3 regions of the Agrobacterium sp. NPDC090273 genome follow, and region 1 is predicted to be linked to each of the others. Evidence: riboswitches for the same ligand, from Rfam matches in the RefSeq annotation. Region 1 holds a riboswitch; each other region holds the start of a gene.

Region 1 (4,192 bases):
CGGAAAAGCTATCGTGCTTGCCCGACCCTATGATCTGACCGGAGCCTGACACCTTGGCACCCCCAATTCTTAAACTCGACGATATCAAACTCACCTTTGGCGTGACGCCGTTGCTTGACGGTGCAAACCTGCAGGTGGAGCCGGGTGATCGTATCTGCCTTGTCGGGCGCAACGGTTCGGGCAAATCGACGTTGATGAAAATTGCCGCCGGCCTGGTCGAAGCGCAATCAGGTGAGGTTTTCCGTCATCCCTCCGCCACCATCCGTTATCTGGAACAGGCACCTGATTTCGACGGCTATGATACGGTTCAGGCTTATGCCGAGTCGGGGCTCGGGCCGGGCGACGACCCTTATCGCGTCACCTACATTCTCGAACATCTCGGCCTGACGGGACAGGAGCATCCACAAAACCTTTCCGGCGGTGAAGCGCGTCGTGCGGCGCTCGCGCGTGTCATGGCGCCTCAGCCGGATATTTTGATGCTGGACGAGCCGACCAACCATCTGGACCTGCCGACGATTGAATGGCTGGAAGACGAGCTGCAGCAGACGCGAAGTGCACTGGTACTGATTTCGCACGACCGCCGTTTTCTCGAAAAGGTGTCCAATGCCACTGTCTGGCTGGATCGCGGCCAGTCTCGGCGCCTCAATCGCGGTTTTGCGCATTTCGAGGAATGGCGCGACAAGGTTCTGGAAGAAGAAGAACTCGAGCAGCACAAGCTCGGCAAGGCCATCGAGCGCGAAGAGCACTGGATGCGGTATGGCGTGACAGCACGGCGCAAGCGCAACATGCGTCGCGTCGGTGAATTGCAGGCCATGCGCGCGTCCTATCGCGGGCACAAAGGGCCGCAGGGCTCAGTCCAGGCAACGGTGACCGAAGGGCGTGAATCCGGCAAGCTGGTGATCGAAGCGGACGCCATCACCAAGTCCTATGGCGAACGCACCATCGTCGCACCCTTTTCACTGCGTGTGCATCGTGGTGACTGTATCGGCCTGGTCGGGCCGAACGGCGCAGGCAAGACGACGCTCCTCAAGATGTTGACGGGGCAGCTTGCGCCTGATGGCGGAACGGTCAAGCTCGGCACCAATCTGGAGATTGCGACGCTCGATCAGAAGCGCGAGGATTTGAACCCGGAAGACACTCTCGCCTATTATCTTACGGACGGCCGCGGTGACAACCTGATCGTCAACGGTGAGCTGAAGCATGTGACGGGCTATATGAAGGATTTCCTGTTTCAGCCGGAACAGGCCCGTACGCCGATCCGTAACCTCTCGGGTGGTGAACGCGCCCGCCTCATTCTGGCGCGCATTCTCGCGCGTCCGACCAACCTGTTGATCCTCGACGAGCCGACCAACGACCTCGATATCGAAACGCTCGATCTTCTTCAGGAAATCGTCGCCGGGTTCTCCGGGACGGTCATTCTTGTCAGCCACGATCGTGATTTTCTCGATCGTACCGTCACCTCCACCATCGCACCGGCAAATCCCGATGCGCCGGATGGCCGCTGGATCGAATATGCCGGTGGCTATTCCGATATGATGGCGCAGCGAAAAGGTGCTGCCGAGGAAAAACGGAAAGCGGAAAAGCAGGAAAAGGCAAAGAGCACATCGTCTGCCTCTTCGTCTGCGGAACCTGCAAAGGGCAAGGCAAAGCTCTCTTTCAAACAGAAGTTCGCGCTGGAAAATCTGCCGAAGGAAATGGAGAAAGCGCAGGGCGAAATCGCCAGGCGCGAAGAGCGCATGGCCGATCCCAACCTGTTCACCAAAGACCCGGCCGCCTTCAACAAGCTGGCGGAGGAAATGACCAAGCTGCGCGAAAAGCTGGAAGCCATGGAAGAAGAGTGGCTGGAGCTGGAGATGCTGCGCGAAGAGCTTGAAGGATAAAAGCGGAATTCCGGGAACGGTTTCGTCTGCTCTGACTTTGACAGGGGAAGCAAATTGGCTTTTCCTGTGAGTCCAATGGAGGAGTTCGGACCATGCGGATGATTTTCGTCAACCTGCCCGTCAAGGATATCGAGAGATCGCGAGCATTTTTTACGGCGCTCGGGTTCAGCTTCAATCCGGAATATTCTGACGATCGTACGCTCTGCATGATTGTCGAGCAGAACATCTTCGTGATGCTTTTGCAGGAAGAGCGTTTTCGGGATTTCATCAATGGCGATATTTGTGATGCGACGAGCAGTACAGAGGTGCTGACCTGCCTTTCGGCAGGGAGCCGTGAGGAGATCGACCGTACGATTACGGCGGCACTTTCCTCGGGTGGCAGCAGATGGAAGCCGGTTCAGGATCATGGCTTCATGTATGCCGGCAGCTTTCAGGACCCTGACGGCCATGTCTGGGAACTCGTGCATATGACGGAGCAGGCCTGATAACAGGCCGTCTTGCCAAGCGACAGCGGCAGGTTTACATCCTTGCTTTGATCTAACGGGGTGTCTTGTCTTCTTTCTGGAGACAAGGCTGAGAGGTTCGCCAACCCGAAGAACCTGATCCGGTTCATACCGGCGTAGGGATTAGACAGCTTTCACGCAAGCGCCTGATCCCCTTTTCGTTTTTTAGGAGGTGCGCGTGCGTCGTCGTTTCTTGCTGAACTCCATTGTTGCCGTATCTCTGCTGTTGCCGGGTGTTGCCGCGGCGCAAGAGAAAAAGACATTGACTGTCTACACCTATGAGAGTTTCGTTTCAGAATGGGGTCCAGGCCCCAAGGTGAAAGAGGCTTTCGAAAAAATCTGCAACTGCACGGTCAATTTCGTCGGGGTTGCTGATGGTGTGGCGCTGCTCAACCGCCTGAAACTGGAAGGCGCTGGCTCGAAGGCTGACGTTGTGGTCGGCCTCGACACCAATCTCGTGGCGGAAGCCAAACAGACCGGCCTGTTCGAGGCAAGCGACATTGATGTGTCCACGGCGAAAGTACCGGGCGGCTACAAGGACGATGTTTTCGTGCCATATGACTACGGCCATTTTGCCGTTATCTATGATACGCAGACCATCAAGAACCCGCCCAAAAGCCTGAAGGATCTGGTTGACGGCGATCCGTCGCAAAAGATCGCGATCCAGGACCCGCGCACCTCGACGCCGGGCCTCGGTCTGCTGCTCTGGGTCAAGTCGGTCTATGGCGACAAGGCGCCGGAGGCCTGGGCAAAACTGAAGAACCGCGTTTTGACGGTGACGCCGGGCTGGTCGGAATCCTACGGCCTCTTTACCAAGGGCGAAGTGCCGATGGTGCTCTCCTACACCACGTCGCCCGCCTATCACATGGTTTCGGAGAACACCGATCGTTATCAGGCCGCAGCGTTTTCTGAAGGGCATTATATCCAGATCGAGGTTTCAGGCCTCCTGAAAAACGCGCCGGAGAAGGAGCTTGCCAAACAGTTCCTTGCCTTCACTCTGACGCCGGGTTTTCAGGACGCCATTCCGGAAAACAACTGGATGATGCCAGTTTCCGCTACTTCGAAGCCGTTGCCGGAAGCTTTTTCCAAATTGGTGCAGCCGGAAAAGACCTTTCTGATGGACTCTGCCGAGGTGGCGAAAAATCGCAAGGCCTGGATCGATGAGTGGCTTGCGGCCATGAGCGTCAATTAAGGGAAGTTCAGGCGAACAGATGATGCTGCGTCGCGACTACAGATGGTCGATGATTGGAGGAACGGCGGCGTTTACCGCCGTTTTTCTGTTCATGGCGCTTGCCGTCGTCGCGCTGCTTTCGTTTGATGCTGGAACGTCGGCTTCGGGAATTCTGGATGCCTATACGCTGCGCATCCTCCGTTTCACGCTTTATCAGGCTACGCTGTCCACCCTTATTTCCATCATTCTGGGTCTGCCGGTGGCGCTGGCGCTGGCCCGGCAAAGACGTTTTCCCGGCCGTATCTGGATAATCAGGCTACTGGCGGTTCCGATGGGTCTGCCAGCAATTGTCGGGGCCTTCGGGATCATCGCGATCTGGGGCAGGCAAGGTGCGCTGAACACCGCGCTTTTGTCACTCGGCAAAGAGCAGCCATTCAGCATCTACGGCCTCTCTGGCATTCTCGTTGCGCATGTTTTTTTCAATCTGCCGTTGGCCGTTCGGTTGATGCTGGCGGGGCTGGAGCGCGTGCCCGCAGAATATTGGCGTATGGCGTCGAGCCTCGGTATGGGCTCGTTATCGGTGCTTCGCTTCATCGAGTGGCCTGCAGTCGTGCGCCTCGTGCCGGGCATTGCCGGGC
Region 2 (4,192 bases), 160 kb from region 1:
CCTTGATGCCAGCGATGATGTTGGATTTCACCACCTGCAGCTTGGTCGAGACTTCGGCAAGACGGATGGCGCCTGGTGGTGCGGTGCCTGGCGATTTGCGTGCCGCAGCGCGTACGAAAGATTGCGCTCTCAAGACAGCGTCAGAAGCGATACCGTACCAGACCGCGCTCCACAGCAGATGCGATGTTGCAAGCATCGATTGTGCAGCGATCTCGGCAAATGGTTTCGGAAAAATCTGGGTGGCCGGCGCCTTGCCGCGAAACAGGAAGCCGTCGGAGCAGGTGCCGCGCATGCCGAGCGTGTCCCATACGTGGGTCTTCTCGAGCGTATACTGGTCTTTCAGGAAAACCGTCATCACCTGATCGGTGGGTGCGGCGTCAGAATGCGAGCGCGAGGTGATCAAAATGGCGTCGGCGTCGCTACCGTAGGAAATGACGGTGGCGTCCTTTTCCAGCTGGCAGATATCGTCCTGGATATCGATTGCGCAGATGGAGTTGCGGAGATTACCGCCGATGCCGCCTTCCGTCGTCGCCGATCCGAGCAGGAGTTGTTCGCCCGCAACACGGCGCATGAAAGCCGCGTGCCAGTCGCTTTGTTCGCCGTGCTCAACGAGGCTCGACAGTTTGATATGATGCATGGCGAAAATCATCGCCGTTGCCGAGCATGCCTGTCCCAGGCGGACGCAGATATCAGCGATCGCCTGCAGGGAGGCAGCTTCGCCGCCAAGGTTTTCAGGAATTTGAATTCCCAGCAGCCGTTCGTGCCGCAGTGCTGCTACGGCCTCATGGGGAAACCGGCCGGCAGCATCGACATCATCGGCATGTTTTGCGGCAATCGCCGCGACTTTGCCCGCACGCGCGGACAGAGCTTCATCTATCGGCGCCACGGTGACGTTCATCAGGCGGCCTCTTTTCCGTCGAGGATGAGCTTGACCGTTTCTTCGATCGCCTTGATGCTCGCAAAGGATTTGCGGTTGAGAAGATTGTCGGGGAACTCGATATCGAATGCCTCTTCGATGCCGAGCATCAGTTGTACTGACGCAAAAGACGAAAGCCCCGCCGCGTAAAGATCAGCCTCATCGGCGATCGTTTCGACAGGGGTGGGAAGCTGGCCGAACTTTGCCAGTATTTCACGAATAGTCGCGTTCATTTGGACGTGTCTCCCATGAAGTCATATTAGACGCTTTGAATGTTATGGTTACATTCCAAACGATAACATTCAACTAAACCGTTAGGTTAACTGCAACTAACAGCAGCATGCGACAAACAGTCGATGCTGCCAAGTGTCGATATCGCTCCTTGACAAAAGCGGGGATGTGCATTTTCTTTCGGTCATTCACCAGGGGTGTCCCGCAAGGGGCTGAGATTCTGCTGTTATGCGCAGTGACCCGTTGAACCTGATCCAGTTCATACTGGCGTAGGGACGGTGCAAAGACCAAAGGGTTTGCTGACGCTTGACGTTCATGCAGCACCTTGCGGTATTTTCCATCATTCCGGCTCGAACTGGGTCTCCACTGTCAAACTTTGGAGCCTCAAGATGAATATCGTTGCCAAGACTACCCCGCCCGTCGTCACCACCGGGCCGCTGCCTGCCTCCACGAAAGTCTACAGGCAAGGCGTCCTGCATCCGGAAATTCGCGTGCCTATGCGCGAGATTGCGGTCCATCCGACAGCGGGCGAACCGCCAGTAACAGTCTATGATTCCTCCGGCCTCTACACCGACCCTTCCCACATCGCCGCCATTGAGCGTGGCCTTCCACGCCAGCGTCGCGACTGGACGCTGGCCGGAGGTGATGTCGAGGCTTACGACGGACGTCACGTCAAACCGGAGGACAACGGTTTTGCGACTGGCACCCGCCTGACGCCTGAATTTCCGTTACGCTATCAACCGCTCAGGGCCAAAGACGGCAAGGCCGTCACCCAGCTTGCCTATGCTCGGGCCGGTATCATCACGCCGGAAATGGAGTTCATCGCCATCCGGGAAAACCTTGGGCGTGAGGCGGCCAGGGAAAAGCTTGTGCGTGACGGCGAGAGTTTCGGCGCGCATGTTCCTGATCACGTCAGTGCGGAATTCGTTCGTCAGGAGGTGGCTGCGGGCCGGGCGATCATCCCCGCCAACATCAATCATCCCGAACTGGAGCCGATGATCATCGGCCGCAATTTCCTGGTGAAGATCAACGCCAATATCGGCAATTCGGCCGTTACGTCCTCGATGGCGGAAGAGGTCGAAAAAATGGTCTGGGCGATCCGTTGGGGCGCCGACACCGTTATGGATCTTTCAACGGGTCGCAACATTCACAATATCCGAGAGTGGATCATCCGCAATTCGCCGGTGCCGATTGGCACTGTGCCGCTCTATCAGGCGCTGGAAAAGGTGAATGGCATTGCCGAAGACCTGACCTGGGAGGTCTTCCGCGATACGCTGATCGAGCAGGCGGAGCAGGGCGTAGACTACTTCACAATCCATGCCGGCGTCCGGCTGCATTACATTCCGCTCACCGTCAACCGCGTTACCGGTATCGTGTCGCGTGGCGGTTCGATCATGGCCAAGTGGTGTCTGCATCATCACAAGGAGAGTTTCCTCTACGAACACTTCGAGGAAATCGGCGACATCTGCCGCGCCTACGATGTTTCTTTCTCACTCGGCGACGGTCTGCGTCCGGGGTCAATTGCCGATGCCAATGATGCGGCGCAATTTGCCGAACTGGAAACGCTGGGTGAGTTGACCAAAATCGCCTGGGCCAAGGATTGCCAGGTGATGATCGAAGGCCCTGGTCATGTGCCAATGCACAAGATCAAGGAGAACATGGACAAGCAGCTTGAAGTCTGCGGCGAGGCACCGTTCTACACGCTCGGGCCGCTGACGACGGATATTGCTCCGGGTTATGACCACATTACGTCTGGTATCGGCGCTGCGATGATCGGCTGGTTCGGCACGGCAATGCTTTGTTATGTGACACCGAAAGAACATCTCGGTCTGCCTGATCGCAATGACGTCAAGGTGGGTGTCATTACCTACAAGATTGCCGCCCACGCAGCCGATCTCGCCAAGGGACACCCGGCTGCGCAGGTGCGTGACGATGCGTTGTCGCGCGCCCGTTTCGAGTTCCGTTGGGAAGATCAGTTCAATCTTTCGCTCGATCCCGACACGGCGCGTTCCTTCCATGATGAAACGCTGCCGAAGGAGGCGCACAAGGTCGCGCATTTCTGCTCGATGTGTGGTCCCAAATTCTGCTCCATGCGGATTTCGCATGACATCCGCGCCGAGGCGCAGAAGGAAGGACTGGAAGCAATGGCGGCCAGGTTCCAGGAGGGTGGGGAGCTCTATCTGCCTGTCGATCCTTCGACTGGCGCTTAGCATGCGTATCCTGATCAAGGGAACGGGCGTCGCGGGTTTAACCGCGGCGTTCGAACTGGCTTTGGCGGGTGCTTCGGTCGAGGTTGCGGATGCCGCTGCCGAACCGTTTCGCGGCGCTTCCTGGTATGCAGGCGGAATGCTGGCCCCCTGGTGTGAACGCGAGAGTGCAGAAGAGGCTGTACTAACGCTTGGTCAGTCTGCACTGGACTGGTGGGAGCGGGCCACCCCCGGCCTCGTTTTCCGCAATGGCACGCTTGTTGTTGCGCCGGCGCGCGATCGCGCCGAGCTTTCGCGTTTTGCCTCCAGAACCAGTGGCTACAGATGGCTGGATGAGGATGGGATTGCAGCTCTCGAGCCCGATCTTTCGGGGCGTTTCCGTTTCGGGCTGTATTTTCCGGAAGAAGGCCATCTCGATCCGCGCCTTGCGCTGAAAGCTCTTCATGCGCGCCTTCAGGGCATGGGTGTCGCCTTCCATCTGGGCATGGGCCAGCTGGAGGAAAATACGTTCGACCGTGTGGTCGATTGTGTCGGCCATGCGGGGGTTGGTCGGCTTCCCCGGCTTCGCGGTGTTCGTGGCGAAATGCTTTATCTCGCCACACAGGATGTTTCGCTGGCCCGCCCTGTCCGCCTGCTGCATCCGCGTATCCCGCTTTACATTGTGCCGCGTGAAGGCGGGCGCTTCATGGTCGGGGCAACGATGATTGAATCCGAGCATACCGGACCGATCTCGGTCCGCTCGACGATGGAATTCCTCAATGCTGCCTACACCATTCATCCGGCTTTCGCCGAAGCGGAGATACTCGAAACAGGCACCGGTATCCGCCCTGCATTTCCC
Region 3 (4,192 bases), on a different contig from region 1:
GTCGGCCCGAGTGCAATCAGTTCGTGGGCGAAGGCCAATCTGGAGGGGGAGTAGTCGCAATGAACGGGATCGATGATCCACGGCTTTCCTTCAGCATTGGCTATATCGACGGCCAGTCTGATAACTTTACGGCGCTCCGCATCGAGAGTACCGAGATTGATCGTTAAGGCATCCGCCTTGATAACGAAGCTCTCGATCTCCTCGAGCGACGTGGTCATCGATGGAATTCCGCCGACGACTGTGATGCCATCCGCCGTGAATTTCTGAACCACCGTATTCATCAGGCAATGCACACGGGGGCGCATCCGCCTGACGGTTTCGAGAACCTCGGCCGCTTTCGCGGCTGTCGGTATTGTTTCTGCCACGGATGTCGTCATCATTCCAGTTCCACTGCGATGTCACTGACTGCAGGTGCCTTTTTGATCAGCTGCATCTCCTGCATGAATGCGCCAAATTTGGCGTAACGTTTGGTGTCGAGCGCGGCCGGGCGTTTGGCAAAACGCGGCAATGTATCGAAAAATGCGGACTTGTTCAGTTCGTCATCAAGGTTCGGATAGGCCTTGATGAAAAGTTGCCACGATTCTTGCGGGTGGTTGGTGATGAAGATGGAAGCCTGCTCAACTGCGTCGAGGAAACGTGGCAGGCGGCCATCTGAGGCGGTGTCACGGTGTGCGACGAAGATCAGTTCGTCGTAAGCTGGAACACCGTGTTCCTCCGGGAAAAACGAACGGCCCTCATGGCCCTCAAGCTTCATCTGGGTCAGCTCGAAGTTGCGGAAACCGCCGAGCGTGGCGTCGACCTTGCCAGCAATCAGGGACGGGGAGAGCGAGAAATTCACATTAATGAGTTCAACGTCGTCTTTTTTCAGTCCGTCTTTCTCTAGCATGCGCTTCAGCATAGCATCTTCGAAGCCAGAGACCGAGAAGCCGACCTTTTTGCCCTTCAGATCCTTCAGGCTCTTGATCGGCCCATCGGCCAGCACCGTGATCGTGTTCAGCGGTGTTTCGACGAGCGTTCCAAAGCGGACAATGGGCAGCCCTGCGTCATGATCGAGATAAAGGTTCGGTTGGTAATGAACACCGATATCGGCTTGTTTTGCCGAAACGAGACGCGGTACGGCAGACGGGTCGGCAGGCGGGATCAGCTCAACCTCAAGCCCTGCATCTGCAAATAGTCCGCGTTCCGTCGCGATTACCATTGGAGCGTGATCGGGATTTACGAACCACTCAAGGAGAACCGTCAGCTTGTCAGCCGCTTGCGACTGGGCCGGCACAAGCAAACTTGCTGCGGCAAAAAGGAGGGGCAAAAAAATTCTTTTCATGGTTCGGATTTCCTCCGCAAGTTTCTAGAATAAATAGGTTTTTTGACTTCGTGCGCCCAGGGAGCGAAGCCCTTGGTGGCTTGGTCGACAATCAGACGAAGCAGCACCGCAATCACTGCCAGAATTGCCATCGCGGCAAACATGACGTCTGTTTGCATCCGGGCGTTTGACTGGATCATAACGAAGCCAAGGCCAGACGACGCTCCGACCCACTCGCCGATGATCGCGCCAAGCGGAGCAAGTGGCGCAGCAACGCCCAACCCGGAAACGAGCGATGGAAAAGCCAAGGGTACCCTCAACATGGTGAGGATCTGCCAATCGCTTGCCTGGGTCAGGGAGGCAGCATCCAGGATGTCGCGATCGGTTCTGCTGAGACCATCGCTGAATGCGGATGCGACAGGAAAGAAGATGATCATTGCGGTCATGGCAACCTTCGAGGCCATGCCGAAGCCGAACCAGAGGACAAGGATCGGAGCAAGGACGAATACCGGAAACGCTTGAAGGACAATCACCATTGGCCACACAAGGCGTCCCAAACGTGGCATGGCGGCGATGAAGAATGCCACGGCAATCCCGCTGGCAATGCCCAATGCAAGGCCAATAGCCATCTCCGCCAAGGTCACCCCGGCCTGACTGAATAGGAAGCCGGACTGGCGAATGAAAACGCTCAAGACGTCGAATGGCGTCGGCAATATGTAGCGGGGAGGCGAAAACAGCCATGTGCCTGCCTGCCATACAATCAGCAGGATCAGCACGCCGTGCAACGCATGAGCGGCTCGCATGTGACTAGCGGCAAACGGATCTAAGGTGTCGCGTGACAAGCAAACGGTAATGCAACATCATCAATCGATCTCCAGACATGACAATCACGGAGACCCAGGCAGAGCGGAGAAGAGAAAGAGTGTCCCATTGTAAGGCGACAGTTTCCGTTCCTACGCCGGTATGACCCGGATCAGGTTCAAGGGTCCGGCTCATCGCCATCTCAGCACCGTTCGGTGCTCCCCTCGGAATGGGTCGGAAACTGTCGCTTTTTTAGCTTTCTGTCAACGGCTCAGATCGTTTGTACGGCTTTGAAAATCGAGCTGAATGCACTTCCGGCGCGATAGAAAACTGCTGGCGTGCCGAGTGGGGCATCTACTGTGACATTCTGGCCGCCCGCATAACGCTCACCGCTCCAAAGGTGCACCCAGTCAATATTGCCTGGCAGGTATAGAGATCGGACATTTTCACCTGCTTTCCATACCGGAGCGACGAGCAGGTCTGCACCATAGAGATAGCTGTCCTGGATGGCATAGGTTTGTCGATCGCTCTCAAAGTGCAGGAAAAGCGGACGCTGAACTGGCAGGCCGGTCTGTGCTGCCTCCGACGAAAGGGATTTCAAATACGGTGCAAGTGCAACGTAGATCGCCGTCATCCTTGCAAAGTGCTCCAGGACCTCATCGTCCTGGTCAATTTGAATGTTGTCACGGGGTCTGTTGCCTTCATGGGTTCTCATGACGGACGTAAAAGCAGCCATTTCCGCCCAGCGCATGATCAGCTCCGGTGTCCTCACATTGCCGAACAGACTGGTGTAGCCACCAATGTCGGAATGGTGATAGGCGTTGCCAAGCAGGCCGGAGGAAAGCGCCCCTGACATGACCGTGACAAGGCCATCGTGTCGAGAAAAATCGACCGATTGATCTCCGCCCCACAGAAGCGGGCAGTGTGCCTGAACCCCGGTGAAGCCTGCTCGCATAAAAAACAGTGTCTCACCGGTCTTGCCGCGACTTTCAACAGCTCTGGCATTAACCTCGGCCCAGAGAGTTGGCCAGGCATTATGCATCAGTTTTGCATCCACGCCGTTGGCCAGGTGAATGTCGATCGGCAGGTATTCGCCGAAATCCGCCATCCAGCCGGACAGACCGAAGTCGAGCATATTCTTGCCGATGATTTCTTCGGCAAACCAGATTGCTGCATCCGCATTGGTGAAATCGACAACGCCGCAGTCGAACTCACCAAAATCGACCAGTGCAGTCTTTCCGTCCTTGTCGGTTGCGAAGTAACCGGCTTTTTCAGCAATCGGAAACAGTGGGCCATCAACGCAAAGGTAGGGGTTGACGTAGCCGAGGAAACGAATGCCTTGATCGGCAAGTTCGGCGATCTTCTGGCGCAGATGCGGATAGCGTGTCTCATTGGCCTGCCAGTCCCAGAACAGGCGCGCACCGAACGACGTCTGACGAAGGCCAACCCAATCCTCGCACCATAGGCCGGAAACCTTGGTGCCGGCAGCCATGATTTTTTCCAGCCGCGCAAGGGAATTCACGCCGTCCTTCAAGCCAATGATCGCGCCGTTATAAACCCATTCCGGCAGTTCGGGCTGGCGACCGAAACGCGAAGAGAGCATCGAGACGATATCGGCAAAGCTATCGGCTGAGAAAAACTCGATCTTTTCCGGAATTGCCCAGATCTCCAGCTCGTGAAAATCATCGCTCCGGAAATCGAAGGCGGAATATGCGCTGGTCTCTATGTGGAGGGCGTATCTGCGAGACGAGAGGTAGGTCGGTTGGGGGTAATTGGTGTTGTAATAGTCACCCCCTGCCTTGCCACTGACGTCAGACTTGAATGTGATCTCTGTCGTCTTGTCGCGACCGACGCCCGGTTCGGAGGTCCAGAGCGGAAAACGCCGGCCACGCATGTCGAAGTAGGACATTTGCTCGCCACCACCCCACACATGCTCGTCAGTCTCTGCAACGGTCCGCAGCCAGAGGCGATTGATGCTTTCGTCAAGTGCCGTAAAGCGAAGGGTGTTGCCATCCAGCGTCAATTGCAATCGCGGCGGCTGTCCCTCCGCCGACGCCAGCGAGATCGTATTGCGATCGACATTAGCGTGAT

The links. Region 1 has a riboswitch for thiamine pyrophosphate ahead of thiB (thiamine ABC transporter substrate binding subunit). Riboswitches for the same ligand answer to the same signal wherever they lie in the genome.
Region 2: another riboswitch for thiamine pyrophosphate. It lies ahead of thiC (phosphomethylpyrimidine synthase ThiC); the one in region 1 lies ahead of thiB (thiamine ABC transporter substrate binding subunit).
Region 3: another riboswitch for thiamine pyrophosphate. It lies ahead of ACIQT8_RS17750 (ABC transporter permease); the one in region 1 lies ahead of thiB (thiamine ABC transporter substrate binding subunit).

Annotation. Positions count from the first base shown of each region.
Region 1 is NZ_JBIVYN010000007.1:178,055-182,246, reverse strand. It holds gene ACIQT8_RS19230 (thiamine diphosphokinase) at 1-49, shown strand, start outside; gene ACIQT8_RS19225 (ABC-F family ATP-binding cassette domain-containing protein) at 54-1,880, shown strand; gene ACIQT8_RS19220 (VOC family protein) at 1,973-2,365, shown strand; TPP riboswitch at 2,412-2,523, shown strand; gene thiB (thiamine ABC transporter substrate binding subunit) at 2,562-3,575, shown strand; gene thiP (thiamine/thiamine pyrophosphate ABC transporter permease ThiP) at 3,595-4,192, shown strand, end outside.
Region 2 is NZ_JBIVYN010000007.1:22,327-26,518, reverse strand. It holds gene ACIQT8_RS18525 (acyl-CoA dehydrogenase family protein) at 1-898, opposite strand, end outside; gene ACIQT8_RS18520 (acyl carrier protein) at 898-1,149, opposite strand; TPP riboswitch at 1,331-1,441, shown strand; gene thiC (phosphomethylpyrimidine synthase ThiC) at 1,537-3,357, shown strand; gene thiO (glycine oxidase ThiO) at 3,359-4,192, shown strand, end outside.
Region 3 is NZ_JBIVYN010000006.1:277,810-282,001, forward strand. It holds gene ACIQT8_RS17740 (hydroxyethylthiazole kinase) at 1-365, opposite strand, end outside; gene ACIQT8_RS17745 (ABC transporter substrate-binding protein) at 377-1,321, opposite strand; gene ACIQT8_RS17750 (ABC transporter permease) at 1,318-2,103, opposite strand; TPP riboswitch at 2,234-2,336, opposite strand; gene ACIQT8_RS17755 (alpha-glucosidase) at 2,373-4,192, opposite strand, start outside.